One region of the Sphaerisporangium sp. NBC_01403 genome, then DNA from elsewhere that is predicted to be linked to it. Evidence: riboswitches for the same ligand, from Rfam matches in the RefSeq annotation. Region 1 holds a riboswitch; each other region holds the start of a gene.
What was found. Region 1 has a riboswitch for S-adenosylmethionine ahead of thrC (threonine synthase). Riboswitches for the same ligand answer to the same signal wherever they lie in the genome.

Region 1 (7,296 bases):
CTCCGTGAACCCGGCAATCGAGCCGTCGGAGATGTCGATCGCGACGACCGTGTGCAACAGGTCCCCGCGCTTGTCGATGACCTCCGCAACGGCCCGTACCCGGTCCACGTCCCAGGTCACCATGCCGTAGTCCATGTCACCAGTCGGCATGTCGTCCATGGCGCGGCGCGAGGCGGCGAATGTCTGAGCGAGGTTGTCCGGGACGGTGCCGTCCCACGACGCCAGCCGGTAGCCGGGATGCGGTCGTTCGATGATCCCGGTGAGGGCGGTGATGTCAGCCTTCGCCAATGGCAGGCGGGTGAAGGTCAGGGTCAGGACCCGGCGAAAGCTGCGGACGAGCAGGAACCCGTCACCGGGCGAGCCGGACTCGGCCTGGGTGATGACGCAGCGCCGGCCGTCGTCCCGCGCGGCGGCCACGGCGACGTCGAGAAGCCGGGAACCCGTGCCCGCGCGCCGCTCGGCAGGGTGGACGTGGAGTTCCAGCTCGGCGAGGTGGTCCCGTCCCGGCCCGGTGAAAAGGCGCAGGAATGCCGATCCGACGGGGATTCCGTCGGCGTGCGACGCCAACCAGGCCAGGCGGTGGCTGGACGGGCTGCGGTCGGGGTCGGTCAGAGGGGTGATGCGAATCGACAAGGCGTCTCCATCATGAGGAGGTGGAAAGTGTCAGAGCCCTGGTGCGGCTGCTCAACCGTCATGCGCATCTGCTGCACACCTCCTCGTCGATGGCGCCGGTCCGGGGTGACGAACGGCCCGATGAACCTACGTGCTCCACCACACGGCCGCAACACATTTCCGTACAACGCCAAAGGGCCATCCCCGGTGGATCCGGGGATGGCCCTTTAGGTGACTGGCGAGCCGGAGGCTCAGAAGTCCATGTCGCCGCCGCCGGGCATGGCGGGAGCGGCCGGGTTCTTCTCGGGCTTCTCGGCGATGACCGCCTCGGTGGTGAGGAACAGCGCCGCGATGGAAGCGGCGTTCTGCAGCGCCGAGCGGGTGACCTTGGCGGGGTCGATGATGCCCGCCTCGAGCATGTTGACGTACTCGCCGGTCGCGGCGTTGAGGCCGAAGCCCACCTCGATGTTGCGCACGCGCTCGACCACGACGCCGCCCTCAAGGCCGGCGTTGATGGCGATCTGCTTCAGCGGCTCCTCGAGCGCCTTGCGGACGATCGCGGCACCGGTGGCCTCGTCGTTGAACAGCTCCAGCTTGTCGAACGCCTTGGCGCCCGCCTGCAGCAGAGCCACGCCACCGCCGGGCACGATGCCCTCCTCGACGGCCGCCTTCGCGTTGCGAACGGCGTCCTCGATGCGGTGCTTGCGCTCCTTGAGCTCGACCTCGGTCGCCGCGCCGGCCTTGATGACGGCGACGCCGCCGGCCAGCTTGGCGAGGCGCTCCTGGAGCTTCTCGCGGTCGTAGTCGGAGTCGGTGTTCTCGATCTCGGCGCGGATCTGGTTGACCCGGCCGGAGATCTGCTCGGGGTCACCGGCGCCGTCGACGATGGTGGTCTCATCCTTGGTGATGATGACCTGGCGCGCGCGGCCGAGCAGGTCGAGCGTGGCCGTCTCCAGCTTGAGGCCGACGTCCTCGCTGATGACCTGGCCACCGGTGAGGATGGCGATGTCACCGAGCATGGCCTTGCGGCGGTCGCCGAACCCGGGGGCCTTGACGGCCACGGACTTGAACAGGCCGCGGATCTTGTTGACGACCAGGGTGGCCAGGGCCTCGCCCTCGACGTCCTCGGCGATGATCACCAGGGGCTTGCCGGCCTGCACGACCTTGTCGAGCAGCGGCAGCAGGTCCTTGTTGGCCGAGACCTTGGAGTTGACGATGAGGATGTAGGGGTCGTCGAGGACGGCCTCCATCCGCTCCGGGTCGGTCACGAAGTAACCGGAGATGTAGCCCTTGTCGAAGCGCATGCCCTCGGTGAGCTCGAGCTCCAGGCCGAAGGCGTTGCTCTCCTCGACGGTGATGACGCCTTCCTTGCCGACCTTGTCCATCGCCTCGGCGATCATCTCGCCGATCTGGGTGTCGCCGGCGGAGATGGAGGCGGTGGAAGCGATCTGCTCCTTGGTCTCCACGTCCTTCGCGAGCTTCGAGAGCTCCTCGCTGACGCGCTCGACGGCGGCCTCGATGCCCTTCTTCAGGGACATCGGGTTCGCGCCGGCGGCGACGTTGCGCAGGCCCTCGCGTACCAGCGCCTGGGCGAGCACGGTGGCGGTGGTGGTGCCGTCACCCGCGACGTCGTCGGTCTTCTTCGCGACCTCCTTGACGAGCTCGGCCCCGATCTTCTCCCAGGGGTCCTCGAGCTCGATCTCCTTGGCGATCGAGACGCCGTCGTTGGTGATCGTGGGAGCGCCCCACTTCTTCTCCAGCACGACGTTGCGGCCCTTGGGACCCAAGGTCACCTTGACGGCATCGGCGAGCTGGTTCATCCCGCGCTCGAGACCGCGCCGGGCGTCCTCGTTAAACGCGATCATCTTGGCTGCCATACGGCTAGACCTCCCAGATACAGGGTGGCTTGCAGCGGATCGAGCCGACGCCCGCGACGGCATGTAGACCCGCGCCTTCACGACACCTGTCGCCGTGAGCCGCGAGGCCCCATCGCCTCGATCCAGGTTTGTCACTCTCGACAGGAGAGTGCCAACGAACTGTTTAGCACTCTACCCTGCCGAGTGCAAGCGACAACCCCTATGACCTGGGCGGCGCAAGGATTTCTCTGACCGTATGCCGAATATTGGACCTGACCTCACGTGCGGGAAAGTGCGGACATGACGGAAGGCTCGGCCCGTCTTGATGTACGACGAACCGAACCTTCCGGCTACTGACTTGAGAGAGACCAGTGGATCTTCGTCGACGACCGGACGGGGCCGGCGCCGTCACACAGTCCGCACGGACTCCGCCTGTGGACCCTTCTGGCCCTGTGTGATCTCGAACTCCACCCGCTGACCCTGCTCGAGGGACCGATAGCCCTCGGACATGATCGCTGAGTAGTGGACAAACACGTCCTTACCACCGTCTACCGCGATGAAGCCGTAGCCCTTGTCCGCGTTAAACCATTTGACGGTGCCCTGCGCCACTTTCCGACTCCTCTTGCTGGGCTCCGGACCCCGCCCACTCCTCCGCGGGGCCCGTGACCTTCGGAACCGAGACGCATGCGAACTCCTCGGCCACGTCGATCGTTCTCGACCATACCTGTGGCAAGGCTTGGCGCAACAGAGTCAATCACCAAACTACTTCTTGACGTTCGCTCTAAGCAGGACGTGACTTTTTCTTGCCCACACGCGTTAGTTGATAATTACACTACACGCAAGGGCCTGTCAGAACTTCTATTACGACAGTCAGGCCGTTCCGGGCCCCCCGGGCACGCGAACGCCCACGCGTCCCTGGGACGCGTGGGCGTTGAGAGTGCGTGAGGGTCAGCCTCCGGCGACCGCGGGGATCACCGAGATCTGCGCTCCCTCAGGGGTCGCGGTGTCAAGTCCGTCCATGAAACGGACGTCCTCTTCTCCGACATACACGTTGACAAAACGCCGGATCTTGCCCGTTTCATCCAGAATGCGGGCACCGATTCCGGGGAAGTCGGACTCCAGCTTCTGCAACACCTCGCGAAGCGTCGCGCCTTCACCGTTCACCTCCGCGGCACCATCGGTGTACGTACGGAGAATCGTCGGAATCCGCACAGAAACGCTCATTTATCGTGACCTTTCAGGAGTTATCGGCGATAGCCGTGCGGAATGCGTCGAGTGAGGGCCGGATGACGGCGGTGGGCCTGGCCTTGGCGGAGACCGCGTCGAGGGTCTTCAGGCCGTCCCCGGTGTTGAGCACCACCGTCTCGGCGTCCGGGTCGAGGACGCCGTTCGTGACCAGCTTGCGGAGCACTCCCACGGTGACGCCGCCAGCGGTCTCACCGAAGATGCCCTCGGTGCGGGCCAGCAGGTGGATCGCGTCCACCACCTCGGCGTCGGTGACGTCCTCGACCGCTCCGCCCGTACGGCGGGCGATGTCGAGCACGTACGGCCCGTCGGCGGGGTTGCCGATGGCGAGCGACTTGGCGATGGTGTCGGGCTTCACCGGCTGGACGAAGTCGAGCCCGGCCTTGAAGGCGGACGACACCGGCGAGCACCCCTCGGCCTGCGCCCCGAAGATCTTGTAGGGCTTGTCCTCGACGAGCCCGAGCTTGATCAGTTCCTTGAAGCCCTTGTCGATCTTCGTGAGCTGCGAGCCCGAGGCCACCGGGACGATGATCTGGTCGGGGATCCGCCAGCCGAGCTGCTCGGCGATCTCGTAGGAGAGCGTCTTGGAGCCCTCCCCGTAGTACGGCCGGAGGTTCACGTTGACGAAGCCCCACTTGTCGCCCAGCGGGTCGCCGATGAGCTCCGAGCAGAAGCGGTTGACCTCGTCGTAGGTGCCCTCGATGCCGACGAGGCGCCCGCCGTACACCGAGGCCATGACGATCTTGGCCTCTTCGAGGTTCGACGGGATGAACACGCAGGAGTCCAGCCCCGCGCGTGCCGCGGCGGCGCCGACGGCGCCCGCGAGATTGCCTGTGGACGAGCACGACAGGGTGTGGAAGCCGAAGTTGCGCGCCGCCTCCAGGGCGATCGCGACGACTCGGTCCTTGAAGGAGTGGGTCGGGTTCCCGGAGTCGTCCTTGACGTGCAGGCTGCGGATGCCCAGCTCGCGAGCCAGGTTGTCGGCCCTGACGAGCTTGGTCCAGCCGGGGGCGAGGTTGGGCTTGGAGATGACGTCCGCGGGCACGGGGAGAAGCGCGCGGTATCGCCAGATGTTCTGCGGTCCGGATTCGATCTGCCCCCGGGTCACCGGCGAGGTGTGGCCAGCGTCGGGGGTGTCCCAGGTGTAGGCCACTTCGAGTGGCCCGAAACACTCGATACAGGCGAAGATCGGTCCGAGGTCGTAGCGAGTGCCACATTCGCGGCAGGAGAGCGCGACGGCGGGGCCGAAGTCGAGTGTGGTCGTTGTCTCAGCTGTTGCGAGCGCCATGAAGCGAGGCCTTTCCCTCATCTTCGCCCGGACCACCTTGATCACGGGCCGGAATTGGCACCTGTCCCGGCTGATCTCACTGGTCGGATGTCGCGCCGTATCGGAGACGCGTGTGACCACAGCCGGGAGGGTTGCCGGGGCTTCGCAGGGCCGGTCCCTCCACCCCTCTGGATGAGCAATATGAAGTTGTGATCCCGCCGATGTTACAGGCAGGACAAAAGAACTGTACCTTGCCCGCCTGCGGGCCCGGTTGCTCGTCTCACCGATCGAGACGACCGCGTATCAACTTCGCACGATCGAAGTGCCCGCGCGCTGGGATCAGGACGACCACTTGTACGCGTCGCCGAGCGCGGCCTGCACGTACTTGCGGGCCTGGTGGATGCGCGACTTGGCGGTGCCGAGCGGGATGCCGAGCTGCTCGGCCACCTCGCTGTAGTCGAGCTGGCAGATGTCGCGCAGCACCAGCGCCTGGGCCAGGTCGGGCTTGTCGGCCTCCAGGGCCTCCATGGCGTCGAGCAGGTCGAGCCGCGAGCCCGCGATGACGCTCACCCTGTGCGGGTCGGCGCGCATGTCGGGAAGCTCCTCGGAGGTCTGCTCGGCGCCCCGGCGCTTCAGCGTGCGGTAGGTCGTGCGCGCGCAGTTGGCGGTGACGATATGCAACCAGGTGGAAAAACGTGCCCGCCCTTCGAACCTTCCGATGTTGCGGGCGACGGCCAGCAACGTATCCTGGCAAGCCTCCTCCGCGTCCTGGTGGTAGGGCAGGAGCCTCGCGCAGTGGCGGAGCACGTCGGGCTCGATGCGGCGGAGGAGCTCTCCTAGGGAGCGGTGGTCACCTTGGGCGGCGGCGCGGGCCAGCTCTTCGGTCGTCTCGTCAAGCGCCATGCGGGGGCTCCCCTCGACCGTCTGCACTTTGCCTGGACCGGACCATCAGCCCATCTTATTGGGGGCGTTAAATTTTATTAATCTGCGGCCAGGTGCGCATCACAGCGGCGAAGTACGGCGAGGGACGACCGCCACATGGCGGACGAGGAGTGGTGATGGGCGGATGAACACTGTTCTGCTGGCTTCCAACAGGGGCCCGGTGTCGTTCACACTTGCCGACGACGGTGCGCTGACCATGCGCCGCGGCGGAGGCGGCATGGTCTCCGGCCTCTCGGAGGTCGCCAAGGACACCGACGTGCTGTGGGTGTGCGCCGCGCTCTCCGACGGCGACCGCAGCGCCGTACGGCTCGCGCCGAGCGGGCGCCTCGACCAGGCCGGCTACGACACCGGGCCCGTGCGCATGCTCGACATCCCGCCCGCGACGTTCCACCGCGCGTACAACGCCGTGGCGAACTCAACGCTGTGGTTCGTCAACCACCTGCTCTACGACATCCCGAACTCCCCGCAGTTCGACATGCGGTTCCGCAGGGAGTGGGAGTCCTACCAGGACTACAACGCCGCGTTCGCCCTCGCCCTGGCCGAGGAGGCCGCGCACGGCGCCCGCGTGATGATCCAGGACTACCACCTGACCCTCGCCCCCGCGATGCTCCGGGTCGAACGGCCCGACCTGCGCATCGCCCACTTCTCCCACACCCCGTGGGCTCCCCCTGAGTACTTCTCGCTGCTGCCGGACGACATCTCCGCCGAGCTGCTGTCCGGCATCCTCGGCGCCGACCACGCCGGCTTCCTGGCCACGCGCTGGGCCTCGGCGTTCATGGACTGCTGCGAGACCCTGCTCGGCGCCCAGGTCGACCGCGTCGAGCGCACCGTCGCCTACGAGGGCAGGACCACCCACATCGGCGTGCACGCCCTCGGCGTCGACGGCGACGCGCTCTGGGCCCGCGCGCTGGAGCCCGACGTCGAGTCGCACATGACCGCCCTCCGCGAGCGGGTGGGCGACCGCAAGCTCATCGTGCGCATCGACAGGACCGAGCTGTCGAAGAACATCGTCCGCGGCCTGTCGGCCTACAAGCAGTTCCTGACCGACCATCCCGAGTGGCACGGCAAGGTCGTGCACCTGGCCTTCGCCTACCCGTCGCGGCACGACCTGCCCGAGTACCGCGAGTACACCGCGGCCGTGCAGCGCTGCGCCAAGGAGATCGAGGACCTCTTCGGCGGCGAGGACTGGGACCCCCTGATCCTCAACGTGGACGACGACTACGCCCGCTCCCTCGCCGCCTACCGCATGGCCGACGTGCTCCTGGTGAATCCCATCCGCGACGGCATGAACCTCGTGGCCAAGGAGGGCCCGATCCTCGCGCCGCACTGCGCGCTGGTGCTGTCCAGGGAGGCGGGCGCCGCGGCCGAGCTCGG
Region 2 (7,296 bases), 220 kb from region 1:
CCCATGGCACAGATCGTCACTGGGGAGCACCTAGGCTTGACGCCATGACCACCACGTGGAGGGTGCCGGGCGTGCCCGACAAGGGGCGCTGCCTGGTCATGGGCGTGGTCAACGTCACCCCTGACTCCTTCTCCGACGGCGGCGACTGGTTCGACCCCGAGATCGCCGTCCGCCACGGCCTCGAGCTGGTGGAGCAGGGCGCCGACATCGTCGACGTCGGCGGTGAGTCCACCCGGCCGGGCGCGGCCCGGGTCCCCTTGGCCGAGGAGCTGCGCCGGGTCTCGCCGGTCATCCGCGCCCTGTCCCAGGAGGGTGTGACGGTCAGCGTCGACACCATGCGGGCCGAGGTGGCGGAGGCCGCGTTGGGCGCCGGCGCCAGCCTGGTCAACGACGTCAGCGGCGGCCTGGCCGACCCGGCGATGCCGCGCGTGGTGGCGGCGGCGGGCGTACCGTATGTCGTGATGCACTGGCGCGGCCACAGCCACGACATGGACGGCCGCGCGATCTACTCCGACGTGGTGACAGAGGTCACCGAGGAGCTGCGCAAGCGGGTCGACACCGTGCTCGCCGAGGGCGTGGCCGAGCGGCAGATCATCATCGATCCCGGCCTCGGCTTCGCCAAGCGGGCCGAGCACAACTGGCCGCTGCTCGCGGGCATAGGCAGGCTCGGCGAGCTGGGCTACCCCATCATCATCGGCGCGTCGCGCAAGCGGTTCCTCGGCCGCCTGCTGGCCGGCCCCGATGGCACCCCGCGGCCCTTCAGCCGATCCGACGACGCCACGCTCGCTGTCACCGCACTGGCCGCCCACGCCGGCGCCTGGTGCGTGCGGGTGCACCACGTGCCTCCTAACGCCGACGCCGTCCGTGTGGCGGCGGCCTGGCGAGGGGGGGAGGGGGTTCTATGAGCACGACGGCAGCCGAGATCGAGAAGCTCAACGAGGCCTTCTACACCGCGATCGAGAGCGGCGACCTCGACCGCATGACCGACATCTGGGCCGACGACGCCGACGGCCGGGTGGCGATGTGCGTCCATCCCGGCTGGCCGATGCTGAGCGGCCGGTCCGAGGTCCTGCGCTCCTGGGCGCTGATCATGGCCAACACGCCCTACATCCAGTTCGTGCTGACCGACGTCCGCACCACGGTGATCGGCGACGTCGCGGTGCTCACCTGCGCCGAGAACATCCTCACCGCCGCCGACACCGAGGACGCCACCTTCGCGGCGGGCCGCGTGGTCGCCACCAACACCTTCGTGCGAACCCCGGCCGGCTGGCGGCTCTGGTTCCACCATGGCTCCCCCGTCCTCCAGGGCGAGGACGACGAGGACGAGGCGGACGAATGACCACCCTTCGCGAAGCGGGCCGGCGTGACAGCGTGACCCTGGTGGGGCTGCGGGCGCGAGGGCGGCACGGCTGCCTGCCCGCCGAGCGCGAGCTGGGCCAGGAGTTCGTCGTCGACGCCACGCTCTTCTTCGACACCGCCCCGGCCGCCGCGGGTGACGACCTGGCCAAGACCGTCGACTACGGCGAGCTCGCCGTCCGGCTCGCCGGCATCGTCGAGGGCGAGCCGGTCAACCTCATCGAGACCCTGGCACAGCGCCTGGCGGGCGCGTGCCTCACCAACGATCTGGTCGAGGAGGTGGAGGTGCGGGTGCACAAGCCCGCCGCGCCGATCCCCCTCCCCTTCGACGACGTGGTCGTCACAGTCAGGAGGAGGCGCGAATGAAGGTCGTTCTGGCGCTCGGCAGCAACGTCGGCCGCCGCTTCGACACGCTTCAAGGTGCCGTCGACGCGCTTTTCGACGCCCCCGGGCTCGACTTCGTGGCGGTGTCCCCGGTGTACGAGACCGATCCGGTGGGCGGGCCGCCCGATCAGCGCCCCTATTTCAACGCGGTGGTGATCGGGCAGACCATGACGCTCGGCCCCCGGGCGATCCTGGAGCGGGCGCTGAGCGTGGAGACCGCCTTCGGCCGGGTGCGCAGGGAGCCGTGGGGCCCCCGCACACTCGACGTCGATCTGATCATGGTCGGTGATCTGCTGTCCGACGATCCCGAGCTCACGCTCCCGCATCCTCTCGCCCACGAGCGGGCGTTCGTGCTGGTGCCGTGGTCGCAGGCCGATCCTGGGGCGGTGCTTCCCGGCCGGGGGTCGGTGGCCGGCCTGCTCGCCGACCTCGACCAGCGCGGCGTACGCCTGCGGGCCGATCTGGCCCTGCAGCCACCCGGCTGACGCACAGCCCCTGGCAGGCGGCCAGGCCCGGCCGGAGACCGACGTGTGCACGGCTCGGGTCAAGCCCGGTCGGAGACGATGTGCCCCCGGCCCGGGGGCCAAGCCGGTATGAGAACGATGTGCCCCGGCTCGGGTCAGGCCGGTCGGAGAGGATGTCCCTCTGGCTCACGAGTAGCCGGTCGGAGAGGACGAGTGGCCGGTCGGAGAGGATGTGCCCCCGGCTCGCGGGTAGCCGGCCGGGGAGACTGCCCGTTCGCGGGTAGCCGGTTGGGAGACAAGAGGAGGATCGCGTGAAGCCGAGCCGTCCCGGCGTGCTCGTCCTGCTGGTGGTCGCTTTCGCGGTCCTGACGTGGGCCGTGCTGCAGAGGGTCTACTCCGCCCTGCCGACCGTTCCGTGGACCGCCATACCCACCGTGCTCCTCCTGGCGGTCGGCGAGGCGTACAGCGGGTGGATGACCCGGGCCCGCATCGAGCGCAGGCCCGACACCAAGTCGGTGGAGCCGCTGGCCGTGGCCCGGCTGGCCGCCCTGGCCAAGGCGTCCGCCTACGTCGGAGCCGCCGTCGCCGGGGTCTTCGCGGGGTTCGTCTTCCACGTCCTCCCGCTGCTCGACCAGGACACTCCCCGGCGCGACTTCTTCCTGGCGGGCGGCTCGCTGATCGCCTGCGTGGTGCTCGTCTGCGCGGCCCTGTTCCTGGAGCACTGCTGCAGGGTGCCCAAGCGCCCCGACGACGACTCCGAGGCCTGAGCACACCAGCGGGGCCCGGCCCCCAGGCCGGGCCCCGCTCTGCAAGGAGCCACCCTTAATCCCTTGATCCCTGTCCCTTTACGCAATGTTGTTCCTTTACGAGATCCGCGTGGTTAAACGCGTCTCGTGAGATTCGCGGAAAAGATCACTTGTCGATGTCGCCCACCACGAAGAACATCGAGCCGAGGATCGCCACCATGTCCGAGATGAGGTGGCCGGGAAGCATTTCTCTCAGCACCTGCACGTTGTTGTAGGACGCGCTGCGCAGCTTGAGCCGCCACGGCGTCTTCTCGCCCCGCGACACCAGGTAGTAGCCGTTGAGCCCCAGCGGATTCTCGGTCCAGGCGTAGGTGTGGCCCTCGGGCACCTTGAGCACTTTCGGCAGCCGCTGGTTGATCGGACCGGGCGGCAGCGACCGCAGGCGCTCCACGCACGCGTCCGCGAGGTCGAGCGCGACCTTCACCTGGTCGAGCAGCACCTCGAAGCGGGCATGGCAGTCACCGGCAGAACGGGTGACCACCTTGACGGGAAGCTCGCCGTAGGCCAGGTACGGCTCGTCGCGGCGCAGGTCGAGGTCGACCCCCGAGGCCCGCGCGATCGGGCCGCTGACCCCGTACTGCATGATCGTCTCGCGGTCGAGCACGCCGACCCCCCGGGTGCGCGCGATGAAGATCTCGTTGCCGGAGATGAGGTTCTCGATGTCCGGCAGTCGCCTGCGCACGTCGGCCACCGCCTGGGAGGCCCGGTCGAGCCAGCCGTACGGGAGGTCCTCCTTCAGGCCGCCGACCCTGTTGAACATGTAGTGCATGCGCCCGCCGGAGATCTCCTCCATGACGGCCTGCAGGGTCTCCCGCTCGCGGAAGGCGTAGAAGACCGGCGTGATGGCGCCGAGCTCCAGGGGATACGAGCCGAGGAACATCAGGTGGTTGAGCACGCGGTTCAGCTCGGCGAGCAGCGTGCGCGCCCACACGGCCCTGACCGGCACCTCCATGCCCAGCATGCGCTCGACGGCGAGGACGACGCCGAGCTCGTTGGCGAAGGCCGACAGCCAGTCATGCCGGTTGGCCAGCACGATGATCTGCCGGTAGTCGCGCACCTCGAAGAGCTTCTCGGCGCCGCGGTGCATGTAGCCGACGATGGGCTCGGCACTGCCGATGCGCTCGCCGTCCACGGTGAGCCGGAGGCGCAGGACACCGTGGGTCGAGGGGTGCTGGGGCCCGATGTTGAGGATCATGTCCTCGGTGGCCAGCTCCTTGGCCCCAGCCCCGATCCCCACGACCCGTTCGGTGCGCGCGCCTCCGGTGCGAGCTGCGCGAGCTCCGCGAGGTTCGGTCATAAACCCCATGCTGTCACGTCAGCGGCGCGAGACAAGGTCCGAGAGGGCGGTGACCAGGCGGCGGACATGCTCTTCGGTCGTTCCGATGCCGATGGACGCCCGTACGGCCCCGGCGGTGCCATCCTCGCACGAGCCGTCGGCGGCGTGGCCGACGCCTTCGAGCAGGTGCCTGACGAAGGGATGGGCGCAGAACTTGCCGTCGCGCACCCCGATGCCGTACTCGGCGGACAGCGCCTCGGCGACCTCCCTGGCGGTCCAGCCCGTGACCACGAAGGACACGATGCCGACACGCGGGTGGTCGGGCCCCCACAGGGACAGCTCGTGGACACCCTCGATCGCGGCTAGGCCGCCGCGCAGCAGCTCGACGAGGCGCTCCTCGTCCTTGACCAGTGCCGTCCAGCCGGTGGCCGCGAGGGCGTCGCAGGCGGCGGCCAGCGCGATGGCGCCGAGGACGTTCGGCGTGCCGGCCTCGTGCCGCTGCTCGGGGTCCGCGCTCCACTCGGCGTCCAGCGGCAGCCCCTGCCGGGCGCCCCCGGTGACGGCCTTGGACGCGCCGCCTCCGCGCAGGTACGGCTCGGCCTGGGCGAGCCAGTCGGCCCGGCCGATCAGCGCGCCCGCGCCGAACGGCGCGTAGAGCTTGTGCCCGGAGAACGCCACGTAGTCCAGGTCGAGCGCGGTCAGGTTGAGCCTGCGGTGGGGGACGAGCTGCGCGGCGTCGACGAGGATCCGCGCGCCGTGCCGGTGGGCGATGTGGGCCAGGGCGGCGATCGGCCACAGCTCGCCGGTCACGTTGGAGGCCGCGGTGACCACCAGGAGCTTGGGCCCCTCGATGGCCGCCAGGGTCTCGTCCGCCGCGCGCACCGCCTCCCCGGGGAACGCGGGGGGCGCCAGCCGTACCGCGTCGGGCCAGGGGAGGAGGGAAGCGTGGTGCTCGGTCTCGAAGACCACGACGGTGGTGCCCTCGGGCAGGCAACGGGCCAGCAGGTTCGCCGCGTCGGTGGTGTTGCGGGTGAACACGACGGCGTCACCGGGACGGGCGCCGACGAAGGCCCGCACGGTGTGCCTGGCTTGCTCGTAGCGCGCCGTGGTGAGCTGGGAGGCGTACCCGGCGCCCCGGTGCACGCTGGAGTAGGCCGGGAGCGCGGCGGTGACGGCGGCGCTCACCGGCTCCAGACAGGGGGCGCTCGCGGCGTAGTCGAGGTTGGCGTACCGCACGAGCCTGCCGCCCTTGATCGGGACCTCCAGCTCGTCACCGAGGACGGCGGGGATGGCCGGAGCCGTACGGTCCGTTTCGCCGTGCGATGCCGTGCCGGGCCCGGAGTCTCCGGAGGCGTCCAGGCCGGGAACGACGGGGGAAGGGCTGTTCAGGACAGTGAGAGCAGACAACGCCGGCCTCCTTGGGTCATGGGACCCCGGCCATGGCGTTGTGACGGCGGAGCCCGCGCTTGTCCGGCACACCTCGCACCAGACCTGGTCCTCACCCGGGGCACCCCGCCGCGAGCGCGAGGGTTGCCGGCCAGCGAGCCGGGGCTTGACGCTGACACTCATGACCTACGGGCGACTATAACCCAGATTCCCCTCGGCTCCGCAACCTCATCAGGGGGGTGCCAGGGGTCGCGAACTTTGCCGGATCCTCGCGCGTTGAGAGGGGAACGGCCGCCTGCCGAGGGGTCGTGACCTGGACGAACCGCCGACCAGAGGAGATCGCGATGGACTGGGTGGTCAACCCGGAGATATGGATCGGGTTCTTCACCCTGGTCGCTCTCGAGATCGTGCTGGGCATCGACAACATCATCTTCATCTCGATCCTCGCGGGCAAGCTTCCCCCCGAGAAGCGCGACCGGGCGCGCAAGGTCGGGCTCGGGCTGGCGCTGGTGAGCCGCCTGGCGCTGCTGCTGGCCCTGTCGTGGGTCGTACGGCTGACGACACCGCTGTTCGAGCTTTTCGGCCAGGGCATATCAGGGCGAGACCTGATCCTGATCCTGGGCGGCCTGTTCCTGTTGGGCAAGAGCACCTTCGAGATCGGCGACAGCCTGGAGGGCACGCCTGGTCACTCAAGCGCCAAGGCGGGCGCCACCTTCGGCGCGGTGATCGTGCAGATCATGCTGCTCGACGTCGTCTTCTCGCTCGACTCGGTCATCACCGCCGTCGGCATGGTCGACGAGCTCGGCGTGATGATCGCCGCCGTGATCGTCGCGGTCGTCGTCATGCTCTTCGCGGCCGGTCCCATCAGCGGGTTCGTCGAGAAGTACCCGAGCATCAAGATGCTGGCCCTGGCCTTCCTCGTGCTGATCGGCGTCGTGCTCATCGCCGAGGGCTTCGAGCAGCACATCTCCAAGGGATACATCTACTTCGCCATGGCGTTCTCGCTGGGCGTGGAGCTCCTCAACATCCGGGCGCGCAGGAAGGCGGGCCGCCAGGAGCCGGTGGCGCTGCGGGAGCGCTACGAGGAGTCTCCCCAGCCCGGCGACGTGGCGAAATCCTGAGCCAGGGCTGTGCGCCGTGGCGCTAAATCCCACTTACGATGACTTCGTGCGATTTGATCCGTGGAATCCTGACTTCGTCGCTCATCCGTACGACGTCTACCGAGAGCTCCGCGACAACGAGCCGGTCAGCTTCTTCGAGCCGACCGGCCAGTGGCTCGTGGCGCGGCACCCGGATGTCAACGCGGCGTTGCGCGATCGACGGCTCGGCCGCTCCTACCTGCACATCGCCTCGCACCAGGAGTTCGGCCGCGAGCCTGAGCCGGTCCAGGAGCCGTTCTGGCGGGTGATCCGCGCGGGGATGCTCGACGTGGAGCCGCCGATCCACACCCGGCTGCGGCGGCTGGTCTCCAAGGCCTTCACCCCGCGCATGGTGGAGGAGCTCCGGCCGCGCGTGCGGCGCATCGCCGGCGAGCTGGTCGACGGCTTCGTCGAGCGTGGAGGCGGAGACCTGCTCGCCGAGGTGGCCGAGCCGCTGCCCGTGACGGTCATCGCCGAGATGCTGG
Region 3 (7,296 bases), 4.3 Mb from region 1:
TTGCGGTCCCACTGGTCCTCGCCGGTCACGTGGAACAGTTGTGCCTGCGCGGCGCCGTTTCCCTTGCCGATGATGAGCTCCAGCCGGCCCCCGGACAGGTGGTCCAGGGTGGAGTAGTCCTCGAAGGCCCGTACGGGGTCCAGCAGGCTCAGCGTGGTGACGGCGGTGAACAGCCGGATCTCGGAGGTTCTGGCGGCGATGTGGCTGAGCACCACCGGCGGTGAGGAGGAGATGAAGGGACGCTCGTGGCGCTCACCGACCCCGAAGCCGTCGAAGCCCAGCTCCTCGGCCAGGACGGCGTTGTCGACCACCTCGCGCAGCCGCGCCGTGGTCGGCTTGAGCTCGCCGGTGAGGGGGTTGGGCCCGTGGACGATCAGTGTGATGGCGAGGAACTTCATGCGGGTTCCTTTTCGGCGGCGGGATCGGGTCCAGGTCGGGTTCGCAGGGGTTCAGACGGCGGCCGAGGCGTAGCGGTTGGCCGCAACGGGCAGGCCGAGCAGGCCGCGCAGAGTCGGCGCCTCGTACGCGCGGCGGAAGGCCTCACGGGCTTGGAGCACGGGCACCAGGCCCCGGGTGATGGCCGTCAGGTCGGAAGGGAGCACGCCGGGACGCAGCCGGTAGCCCTCGATGCCCGCCTCCTGCCAGTCGAGGAGCCGGTCGGCGAGCCCCTCGGGGGTGCCGGCGAACACCGCCGCGTCCGAGACGTGCCCGGCCCCGTCAAGCGAGTCCAGCCGCGACCGGCGGCCGGCCGCCGCACGGGCGTCGGTGTCGAGGTAGACCAGCAGGTCGGCGAAGACACGCAGGGGCTCGCCCACCCGGCCCACGGCCGCCTCCGCCTCGCGCACCTCCGCGACGATGGCGCGCGCCTGGTCCTTGTCGTGCGGGGTGACGTAGACCACGTCGGCGCCGCGTGCGGCGAAGCGGTACGGCAGTGAGGCGTGCGCGAGCGCCGTGACGAGCGGCTGGCCCTGCGGAGGGCGAGGGGTGATCGCCGGGCCCTTGACGCCGAACCACCGGCCCCGGAAGTCGACGTAGTGCAGCTTGTCGCGGTCGACGAAGCGGCCGGTGGCGACGTCGCGATTCACGGCGTCGTCCTCCCAGCTGTCCCACAGGCGGCGCGCGACCTCGACCGCGTCCGCCGCCTCCTCGAACAGGTCGTTCACGTGCCGGGACAGCTCGGGGGCGTCGTGGTCCTCCGGCCGTAGAACCGGGAACTCGCGGCGGCCGAAGTGCGCGGCCTCGGTGTGGCGGCCGGAGACCTGCGCGCGCCACCCGGCGCGCCCGCCGCTGACGTGGTCGAGGGTGGCGATGCCCGTCGCGACGTGGAAGGGCTCGGTGTGGGTGGTCGTGGCCGTGGGCACCAGCCCGACGCGGGTGGTCGCCGGGGCGATCCTGGCCGCGAGGAGCACGGCGTCGAGCCGCCCGCGGACCTGGTCGGTGCGGTCGTCGGGCCCCTCGTACCGGGAGGACTGCGGACCGAGGGAGTCCTCGATCGTCACGAAGTCGAGCAGGCCGCTCTCCGCCTCGGCGGCGAGATCGGTCCAGTAGCGGGCGGAGAAGAGCTCTCGCGGGCGGGCGGACGGGTCGCGCCACGCCGCGGGATGCCAGCCGGCACCGTCGAGGGCCGCGCTGATGTGGAGGGGAGTGGGCGGCATTCGGGGCCTCTTCCTCGTGCTGCGTCGGCGGGGGCTTCGGCGAACCGCGATGCGGCCGCTCGCACCCCCCACCTCCAGCCGATCACCGCCGGCCGTGACCGGCGTTCGCTTGCGGGACGCTGCCGTCCCGCCTGGTCGTCACCTGGAGCACCCTGCGGACGCGGGTTGCCGACCAGCAAGCCAGGGCTTGTCGCTGGTCTCATGACCTGAATCGACGATAGCCACGCGCCGTGAAGTATGCAATTCCTACCTGATTAGTTCTAAAACTGGTGTGGCCGGTCGCGTCGGGGCCCGGAAACGCGTCGTGCCCCGCACCGTGAGGTGCGGGGCACGAGGTGAAGCTGAGGGCCGGTGAGCGGTCGCCTCTCGGCGGGTGGCACAACGTGGCTCCAGCCGGACGGTATTCCACGAAGGCAATAGGTGAGGCCCGGGGACACGTTCTCACCGACCATCAGGTGTAACCCATACGGGCTCCGGCGCATTCCCGGCGGCGCATACGGATTTCGGCCGGGGAAAGTCGCCTCCAGTCCAACGGCCGCTCTACATGGATGGGGGATGTGGCCCGGCGGAGGGCGGGACATGGTCGAACGGAGACGCGAGACCGCGGGGTTCCGTCCACCTGGCCACGAGCCGGGCCCTCGGAAAGGTCGGAAAGGAAGGGAGGCGGCGGGCAGGAAGTCCGGCAGTCGGGTGACACCGAGGTCGTGACCGGGCTGTCAGGGGACGGGCGGCGCGGTCGGTGACCTCGCCCGCGTCGGACTTCAGGAGGACGATAATGAAGGCACTCGTTTACCACGGACCTCGCGACGTCAGCGTGGACGACGTACCCGACCCTCGCATCGAGGAGCCGCGCGACGTCATAATCAAGATCATCACGACGAACATCTGCGGGTCGGACCTGCACATGTACGAGGGCCGCACCGACATGGAGCCGGGCAGGGTCCTCGGGCACGAGAACTTCGGCGAGGTCATCGAGGTCGGCGACGCCGTGGAGCGCATCAGCGTCGGAGACATCGTCTCGATCCCGTTCAACGTCGCGTGCGGTTCGTGCAAGAACTGCAACGCCGGGCTCACCAACTACTGCATCAGGGCCAACCCCGACTACCCCAGGCTCTGCGGCGGGGCGTACGGCTTCGCCGACATGGGCCCCTGGGAGGGCGGCCAGGCCGAGTTCCTCCGGGTGCCCTGGGCGGACTTCAACTGCTGCAAGATGCCAGAGGACGGCCTCGAGAAGCAGAACGACTACGTGATGTGCTCCGACATCTTCCCCACCGGGTACCACGCCACCGAGATGGCCGGGCTGCGCCCCGGCGAGTCGGTCGTCATCATGGGCGCCGGCCCCGTCGGGCTCATGGCCGCGCTCTCGGCCGTGGTGAAGAGCGCCAGCAAGATCATGGTGGTGGACCGCCATCCCGACCGCCTGGCCCTGGCGGAGAAGATCGGCGCCATCGCGATCGACGACTCCAAGGGCAACCCGGTCGAGCAGGTGCTGGAGCTCACCAACGGAGAGGGCGCCGACCGGGGATGTGAGTGCGTGGGCTACCAGGCCCATGACCCGCAGGGCCACGAGCACCCCGACGACACCCTCAACAAGCTGGTGGAGTCGGTGCGGTACACCGGCGGCATCGGCGTCGTGGGCGTCTTCGTCCCGGAGGACCCGGGAGGCTCCGACGATCTCGCCAAGCACGGGCGGGTGCCGCTGGAGTACGGCCTCCACTGGTACAAGGGCCAGACGATCGGCAGCGGGCAGTGCCCGGTCAAGCGGTACGACCGGCACCTGCGCAACCTGATCCACACCGGCAAGGTCGAGCCGTCGTACATCCTCTCGCACGAGCTGCCGCTCAAGGATGCGCCGGACGCCTACGCGCACTTCGACAAGCGCGAGCCCGGCTGGACCAAGGTCACGCTCAAGCCCGGCCTCGGATAGTCAGGGTCCCGGCTCCGAGCCCCTCCGGGCACCACCGCCGGAGGGGCTCGGTGCCGTCACCGCCCGCGACCCGCCGAGGCGCAGCCGGGGGAGGTCCAGCGCACCCATCCGGGGCCGGAGGCCGCGCGCCAGCCGCCGGGGTGCCCGGGCCAGGACTCCTCCGGAGGGCGCCCGGCGAGCGGGGGCACGATGACGGTGCAGGCGGCAGGCGGTGGAGGCTCGTGGGCGGCGTCGAAGGGCGTCAGTTCCGTCCACCAGATCCGGTACGCCAGCGGCAGCCTCACCTTCCACGAAAGCCCGCGGTCCACGGCCACGCCGCCTGTGGTGGGCAGCGGGCCGGGCGCGGCGCGGTGGGCGGGCCCGTCGAAGGTGCCGCCGGTCACGAACATCGCGTTCACGGCGACGAGCGCCGCGCCGGCCAGCGGTAGCCGGAGCGCGGGCATGGAGGCGGCCAGCAGGCAGGCCAGCAGGGCCATGGCGCGGACCGACGCCGCCACCATGTCCAGCGCCCCGTAGGACCCCGTGAGGAAGGAGATCTCCGGGAAGTCGAAGGCCACGAAGGCGTACCGCTGGAGCCGGTCGCCCGCGTACAGGGCGGCCACCGTCCCCGTGGCGGCCATCAGCGCGGCCGAGGCCAGCGTGTGCCGCACGGCGGCGCGCCGGGTCCCGCGGGTCAGCGCGGCCAGGCCGGCGAGGGCGAGGACGACCGCCACGCACGTCAGATACCGGCCGTAGGCGTAGTTGCCGACCCGGTGCTCGTCGGGCAGCGCGGCCGAGGAGGCGTACGCGGTGCCCGCCGTGACCAGCAGCAGCGCCAGGGCCGCGACCCGGGCCGGCGCCGGGGCGCGGCGGCACAGCGCGGTGACCGCCGTCGCGGCGATGCCGGCCCCGGCCAGGCCCCAGGTGCCGGCGATGAGGTACCACACCTGCCCGGCCGCCCCGGAAAGCGCCCAGGCCTGCCCGTCCAGGCTGGTCAGCCGGATCCACAGCAGCCCTGCGAGGTCGCGGGTGCCGGAGGGGTAGAGGGCCGCCGCCAGCGCCGTGTTGAGCGCCCGCGCCCCGGCCGCGGCCACCAGCGCGGAGGCCATGGCCGCGAGACCGGCCCGGCGGGGCAGCCGACCGCGGAGCAGGAGGCAGCCGACGATCACCGCGTGCACGAGCAGCAGGACGGTGCCGCGCAGGTGGACCGCGTACCCGTACCCGGCGAGGAGGCTCGCGACCACGCCGGGCAGGACCGCCCCGGATCGTACGAAGGCGTGCAGGGCCAGGAGCCAGCCGAGCACCAGTGTCGGCAGGATCGCGTCCGCGAGCGCGAGCTGGCCGAAGATCAGGGTCGCCGGCAGCAGCGCCGCCGCGAACGCGAGCGCGCAGGCCGCGGCCGGGGCGAGCCCGTGCGGTGGGAGCCGGCGCAGCGCCAGGTAGCCGAGGGGGAACAGCGCCGCTCCCACGACCGCGCCGACGGCGACGACCAGGCGGTAGGCGAGCGCCGGGTCGTGGACGAGCCAGAAGACCGGCGCCAGCAGGAGGGGATAGCCGCCCTGGTACAGCGTGCCGCCCGACATGTCCGTCGTGGCGCCGCCGGCCAGCCAGCGGGCCGCGGCCAGGTAGCCCACCTCGTCGGGGTTGGCGACCGGCCCGGTGCGCCACCGCGCCAGCCACACCCGCAGCAGGAGATGGGCGAGCCATCCGGCCGCCAGCATCCATCGGACGCGGGGACGGGCGGCCCGCCGCGCGGCGGGCGGGGCGGGGGAGACCGGGTGTGGGGTGACGAGCGTCATGGCAGAGACACTCCGGCGGAGATTCGACCGAACCTTCCGTGAAATGTCTGGGATTCAGGACATTGACGAAGAGCTGACACTCGTGATCGAAATAATGCGGTCATGGCCAGCATCGTGTTCGTCGAGGACGACCCGCTCATCCGGGCGTCGGTGGAGTTCGCCCTCTCCCGCCAGGGGCACAGCGTCACGGCCAGGACGACCGGCGAAGAGGGGCTGGAGTGCATCAGGGCGCGCCGCCCCGAGATCGCCGTCCTGGACGTCATGCTGCCGGGGATGGACGGGATCGAGGTCTGCCGCAGGATCCGCCGCATGGACACCCTGCCCGTGATCCTGCTGACGGCGCGGGGCGATGACCTCGACGTGGTCCTCGGCCTGGAGGCCGGCGCGGACGACTACGTGGTCAAGCCGACCGAGCCGCGCGTCCTGGACGCCAGGATCCGGGCCGTGCTGCGGCGGGTGGAGACCACGCACGGCGACGTCTCGACGTACGGAGACCTGGTGGTCGACAGGGGAGCGCTCAAGGTGACCCGGCATGGCAAGGACGTCAGGCTCACCCCCACCGAGCTGCGCCTGCTGCTCGCGCTCACGCGGCGGCCCGGGCTGGCACTGACCCGCCAGCAGCTTCTCGCCGACGTCTGGGAGCACACCTACCCGGGTGACTCGCGCATCGTGGACGCCTGCGTGCAGCGCATCCGGATGAAGATCGACGACGAGCCGTCACGGCCCGGGTACATCGAGACCGTGCGCGGGTTCGGCTACCGATTCGTCGCGCCGTGAGGGCGGCGCGGAGCGCGGGGCTGCGCCTCCGGCTCATCGCGGGTTTCGTGGTGGTGGCGCTGCTGTCATCGCTGGTCGCGTCCTGCATCGCCTACTACCTGGTACAGCGCTCCACGCTGGACAGGACCCAGGCCAACGTGATCGGGGAGTTCAAGAACACCATCGGCAGGAACGTGTCCGACGACATGCCGGAATTCTCGAACTACAACTTTTCGAGCGTCGACTACCTCCAGCAGCTCAAGTCGGCGCTGAGCGTCCAGGGGCGGTACGACGTCAAGCTCGCCCAGGTGCAGCAGGACGGGGTCTACTTCTTCCCCGATCTCGACACCCGCTACGGGGTCGACCTTCCGCCCGACTTCGTGCAGATGGCCAGGAGCAACACGGTCTACCGGCGGATCGACCACCGTGGCACGCCGTTCCTCCTCGTGGGGGCGCAGGTGTACGCGCCCCCGCTCCAAGGGGGGACCTGGCGCCCCACCCCGGTCATGGGCTTCGTCATCGTGAGCCTGGCCCGCGAGGCCGGGGACCTGCGCACTCTCACCCGGGTCCTGGCGATCGGCGGCGTGGTGACGCTCGCCGTCGCAGTCGTCTTCGCCCTGTTCGCCGCGAGGGGGGTCCTCGAGCCCGTGCGCAGGCTGGGGCGGGTCGCCCGTGCCCTCGGCGACGGGAAGCTCGACACCAGGGTCGAGGTGGCGGGCGGCGACGAGCTCGCCGACCTCGCCCGGACCTTCAACCGGACGGCCGGGGCGCTGGAGGACGGCATCGCCGAGCTGCGCGCCATGGAGGCGTCCTCCCGCCGGTTCGTGGCGGACGTCTCCCACGAGCTCCGCACGCCGCTCACCGCGATAACGGCGCTGGCGGACACCCTCGCGGACAAGGACGTCTCCGCCGCCGACCGCGAGACGGCCGGTCCGCTGGTCACCGAAGGCGTCCGGCGGCTCAGGACCCTCGTGGAGCATCTGATCGAGATCAGCCGGCTCGACTCCGGGACGGCCGCTCTGGTGCCCGACGACATCGACGTCGCCGGCGCGGTGGCGGCGTGCCTGGCGCCGCGCGGCTGGGCGGGGCGTGTGGAGGTCGAGGGTCCCGGCGGCCTGATGGCGCGTCTGGACCCCAGGAGGTTCGACGTCATCCTCGCCAACCTGGTGGGAAACGCGTT

Region 2: another riboswitch for S-adenosylmethionine. It lies ahead of OG589_RS35215 (aminotransferase class V-fold PLP-dependent enzyme); the one in region 1 lies ahead of thrC (threonine synthase).
Region 3: another riboswitch for S-adenosylmethionine. It lies ahead of OG589_RS15505 (LLM class flavin-dependent oxidoreductase); the one in region 1 lies ahead of thrC (threonine synthase).

The regions. Positions count from the first base shown of each region.
Region 1 is NZ_CP109534.1:7,634,819-7,642,114, forward strand. Features, by position in the region: gene OG589_RS34145 (GNAT family N-acetyltransferase) at 1-633, opposite strand, end outside; gene groL (chaperonin GroEL) at 864-2,489, opposite strand; gene OG589_RS34155 (cold-shock protein) at 2,877-3,077, opposite strand; gene OG589_RS34160 (MoaD/ThiS family protein) at 3,417-3,692, opposite strand; gene thrC (threonine synthase) at 3,706-5,001, opposite strand; SAM riboswitch class I at 5,016-5,179, opposite strand; gene OG589_RS34170 (RNA polymerase sigma factor) at 5,320-5,883, opposite strand; gene OG589_RS34175 (trehalose-6-phosphate synthase) at 6,047-7,296, shown strand, end outside.
Region 2 is NZ_CP109534.1:7,850,262-7,857,557, reverse strand. Features, by position in the region: gene folP (dihydropteroate synthase) at 45-905, shown strand; gene OG589_RS35240 (nuclear transport factor 2 family protein) at 902-1,339, shown strand; gene folB (dihydroneopterin aldolase) at 1,336-1,722, shown strand; gene folK (2-amino-4-hydroxy-6-hydroxymethyldihydropteridine diphosphokinase) at 1,719-2,225, shown strand; gene OG589_RS35225 (DUF3180 domain-containing protein) at 2,516-2,971, shown strand; gene OG589_RS35220 (NADH-quinone oxidoreductase subunit D) at 3,117-4,307, opposite strand; gene OG589_RS35215 (aminotransferase class V-fold PLP-dependent enzyme) at 4,326-5,576, opposite strand; SAM riboswitch class IV at 5,744-5,859, opposite strand; gene OG589_RS35210 (TerC family protein) at 6,017-6,793, shown strand; gene OG589_RS35205 (cytochrome P450) at 6,840-7,296, shown strand, end outside.
Region 3 is NZ_CP109534.1:3,339,431-3,346,726, reverse strand. Features, by position in the region: gene OG589_RS15510 (LLM class flavin-dependent oxidoreductase) at 1-398, opposite strand, end outside; gene OG589_RS15505 (LLM class flavin-dependent oxidoreductase) at 450-1,655, opposite strand; SAM riboswitch class IV at 1,756-1,862, opposite strand; gene OG589_RS15500 (glutathione-independent formaldehyde dehydrogenase) at 2,431-3,582, shown strand; gene OG589_RS15495 (hypothetical protein) at 3,639-5,360, opposite strand; gene OG589_RS15490 (response regulator) at 5,463-6,137, shown strand; gene OG589_RS15485 (ATP-binding protein) at 6,134-7,296, shown strand, end outside.